2 regions of the Vagococcus sp. AM17-17 genome follow, and region 1 is predicted to be linked to the other one. Evidence: predicted binding sites of a transcription regulator. Region 1 holds the regulator's gene; the other holds the start of a gene.
The links. Region 1 encodes LexA, which represses DNA repair genes until DNA is damaged. Its sites were predicted from a motif close to CNAACANNTGTTNG; they were not measured.
Positions count from the first base shown of each region.

Region 1 (2,207 bases):
GTTGGTTCATAACCATGAGATGTCATTTCATTATAAATAAAATCAATAATGGTTGATGTATCTCCAGTTGGAGAAGGTATATTGGTTAATTCACGGGTTAGTTCAATTGTTTCTTTTGACAAACGTATCATCCTTTCTTTTAAGTTAAGGTTAGATGAATCGTGTATAAAAAGCAATGACTATTTTTTATAAGATAAATGGTGATTTTTTTGTTGTGAACGTTTATAACTTTTCTCATCCCAAAGCATTAACCAGAGTAATACAAGAGGGGTCAAAATAATCAGAGCCACATCTAGTCCTAAAGTACCTAAAATAATCCCAATAATTAAAACAATTAAGATTAAAGCATATCGTCTAATAGCAAACATATAAACACTCCTTAAATTTTTACGAACGTGCGTTCTTTTTTTATGAAAATATTATACAAACATCTGTTCTCTTTGTAAAGAAAAAAATAAAGCATAACATCATGCTTTATTAAATATGATTTCTATAAAGGCCGACAACTTTGCCTAAAATTGAGACATTGCTTAATATGATAGGTTCCATTGTGTCATTTTCTGGTTGCAAACGAATATGATTTTTTTCTTTAAAAAACCTCTTACATGTTGCTTCGTTTTCATCTGTCATGGCAATGACGATTTCACCGTTAATAGCTGACGATTGTTTTCTGACAATAACATGATCACCATCGAATATGCCAGCGTTTATCATACTATCACCACGAATCGTAAGCATGAATAAACTGTTTTCTTCATATTTTAAGTCAGGTGGTAGTGGGAAAAAGTCTGATGCTTCTTCAACAGCTAAAATTGGTTCACCAGCAGTTACTACACCTAACATTGGAATGAAAGGTGAGTTGATACCAATCATTTTTAATCCTTCGCTTGTTAATTCAATAGCTCTTGGTTTAGTAGGGTCACGACTAATTAAGCCTTTTTTTTCTAAACGAGAAAGATGTCCATGAACGGTTGACGTTGATGAAAGGTTGACAGCTGTTCCGATTTCTCTAACAGTTGGAGGATACCCTTTTTCTTCAACTTGTTCGTGTATGTATTTTAAAACGTCTAATTGTCTAGAGGAACGTTTAGTTGACATAATGATACCTCATTTCCTTTTTTTTTGAGTGTAACATAAATTTTCATTAAAATCAAACGCATGTTCGTACTTTTTTGTTGCAATTAATTGTTTTTTTATTCCTTTTAAGATACTATTTAATTAGAACTTTAAGGAGGTTTACACTCATGTTAAGCGAAAAAAAATTAGCAAGAATAAACGAATTAGCAAACAAATCAAAAACAACGGAAGGATTAACTGACGTTGAAAAAAAAGAGCAACAATTACTTCGAGAAGAGTATCTAAATAGTTTTAGAAAAGGTATGAGAAATCATATTGAAGGAATGAAAGTCGTTGATGAAGAAGGAACAGATGTTACGCCTGAAAAATTAAAACAAATTCAAAAAGAAAAAGGGTTACATGACAGATAACATTATGTTTTTATTTATGTAAAAACGCTTGTAAAAATAAAATATCCGATGTAGAATGTAATAAAGGTAAATAAAACCTAAATAGGAGGGCGTTATATGTTATTTGATCAAACTGATCAACTAGGTGTTAACACAATTCGTACACTTAGTCTAGACATGATTCAACAGGCAAATTCAGGACATCCAGGATTACCAATGGGAGCTGCACCAATGGCTTACACTCTTTGGACAAAATTCTTAAAGGTAAATCCTAAGACATCAAGACAATGGGCAGACCGTGACCGTTTTGTTTTATCTGCAGGACATGGTTCAGCAATGCTTTATAGTTTACTTCATTTGTCAGGGTATAAATTACCAATGGAGGAATTAAAAAAATTCCGTCAATGGGATAGTTTAACACCAGGACATCCAGAGGTACATCATACTGATGGTGTTGAAGCAACAACTGGTCCATTAGGTCAAGGGATTGCAATGAGTGTTGGGTTTGCGATGGCAGAAGCGCACCTCGCTGCAACATATAACAAAGATAAATTTAACATTGTTGACCATTACACGTATGCTTTATGTGGTGATGGTGATTTAATGGAAGGTATTTCTCAAGAAGCAATCAGTTTAGCTGGTCATTTGAAACTTGGTAAATTAATCGTTTTATATGATTCAAATGATATTTCTTTAGATGGACCTTTAGATAAATCATTTACTGAAGATGTAAGGGGTCGT
Region 1 covers NZ_QRJY01000003.1:105,328-107,534, forward strand. The annotation lists gene DW196_RS06185 (M42 family metallopeptidase) at 1-131, opposite strand, end outside; gene DW196_RS06190 (hypothetical protein) at 180-368, opposite strand; gene lexA (transcriptional repressor LexA) at 478-1,098, opposite strand; gene DW196_RS06200 (DUF896 family protein) at 1,245-1,487, shown strand; gene tkt (transketolase) at 1,584-2,207, shown strand, end outside.

Region 2 (2,207 bases), on a different contig from region 1:
TATCTGACGAACGAATGACAATTTCTTTCAAATCAGCTTCATCATAGTACTCCATGTGACAAATAATCCCGAAACGATCTCTAAGAGGTGCTGATAACATACCAGCTCGTGTCGTTGCCCCTACCAAAGTAAATGGAGGCAACTCAAAATGAACTGGATGAGAGGTTGGGCCTTGACCAATCATAATATCAACATAAAAATCTTCCATAGCTGAGTATAAAAGTTCTTCCGCCACGCGTGGCAAACGATGAATTTCATCAATAAATAACACGTCACCTGGTTCTAACTCATTTAGTATTGCCACTAAATCTCCTGGCTTTTCAATAGCTGGACCACTCGTTGTTTTGATGCTGACGTCCATTTCATTTGCTATCACCATGGCCATCGTTGTTTTACCTAATCCAGGTGGTCCATATAGTAAGACATGGTCAAGTGCTTCATTTCGTTGTTTGGCTGCCTTGATGTAAATCGTCAATTCATCTTTCACTTTTTGTTGGCCAATATATTGAGATAACCGTGTTGGCCTAAGTGATTTTTCCACCGTTTCTTCCGCGTCTAATGTTTCAGAAGAGACAAGTCGTTCTTCTTGTTCTGACATCTTCTTTACCATCCCCTACTTTTTCATTAATAATTTCAGTCCAATACGTAAGTACTCGTCTGTTGTTTTATCTTGATAACTTTCAAGCTCTTTTTTGATTTTCTTAATCTCTCTTTCAGAATAACCAAGTGCTTTGAGTGCTTCGATTGCTTCATCTAATTGTTGCGTTGGCTCTATAGTAAATAAATCTTCCTGTGTTGAAATAGTCGTTGTTTCAGACACATCTATTTCGACATCATCTAATTTACCTTGTAAATCTAAAATCATTTGTTGTGCTGTTTTCTTTCCAACACCTGGGAATTTAGTTAAATATGTCGCGTCTTGCGCTGCGATTGCTTGAACTAAACCTGAATGGTCATCTAACGCCATAATCGCCAAGCCACTTTTTGGTCCAATTCCTGAGACACTGATTAATTTTAAAAATAGTTGCTTTTCTTCAAGTGTGGCAAACCCGTAAAGTGAATGGGCATCATCTCGAATGACTTGATGCAAGTAAACAGTCACCTCTTGATTTAAATAAGCTGAGTAGCGAAAAGGATTCGCCACTGCAATTTGATAACCTAATCCATTTGTTTCAACGACTATATAATAAGGACTAGTAAATGTCACTGTCCCTTTGATGTATTCATACACTTGTTTTCTTCCTTTCACGTACGCATGTTCCCTAAAATTGTACCATATCCCGAACAATTATCCTATGCTTTCCTTATTAAAAAAAGCCCCCATAAACATGGGAAGCTTTCACTATTTGAAAAGAGTAGAATACTCAGCATAACCTTCTTTTTCCAGGTCTTCAACTGGTACAAAACGTAACGCAGCACCATTAATACAATACCTTAGTCCACCTTTTTCTTGTGGCCCATCTGGAAACACATGACCTAAGTGAGAATCAGCTTGTGAACTTCTTACTTCAGTTCGCACTCTTGCAAGTGTTGTATCTTCAAGTTCTTTTAATGTCGCAATAGGTTTCGTAAATGACGGCCAGCCACATCCCGCATCGTATTTATCTGTTGAAGAAAATAACGGTTCGCCACTCACGATATCAACATATATTCCTTCTCTATCAAACTGGTCATACTCACTTGAAAAAGGACGTTCTGTGCCATTTTCTTGAGTGACTTGATACTGTAAAGGGGTTAATGTTTGTTTTAACTCTTCTTTATTTGCCAACTTTCTTCACCTTCCTAATTCTTTAAATAGTTGGTTTAAATAACCAACTGGTAAGCCAACGATAGAAAAATAATCCCCTTTTATCTCTTTGACAAACACACTTGCTTTTCCTTGGATACCATAAGCCCCTGCTTTATCCATTGGTTCACCAGTTTTAATGTAACCAGTGATGTCTTCTTCATCCAAATCATAAAACAACACATCCACAGCTTCGATATGTTCATATATTTTTTCAGGGGTTATCACACAAACGGCTGTCATTACTTTATGTGTGGTGCCACTTAGTTTTTCTAGCATGTTGTAGGCATCTTTTTCATCCATTGGTTTTCCTATAATATCATTATCTAACACAACCGTTGTGTCACACCCAATTACTGTTTCATTAGGATAAAGTTTAACGATTTCTTTAGCTTTTTCTCTAGCCATACGACTAACGTAG
Region 2 covers NZ_QRJY01000002.1:179,760-181,966, forward strand. The annotation lists gene ruvB (Holliday junction branch migration DNA helicase RuvB) at 1-598, opposite strand, end outside; gene ruvA (Holliday junction branch migration protein RuvA) at 614-1,231, opposite strand; gene msrB (peptide-methionine (R)-S-oxide reductase MsrB) at 1,343-1,768, opposite strand; gene DW196_RS04655 (nucleoside triphosphate pyrophosphatase) at 1,775-2,207, opposite strand, start outside.
Region 2: ruvA (Holliday junction branch migration protein RuvA) is a predicted target of LexA. The motif match lies at 1,249-1,262, and genes of this name have one in related genera.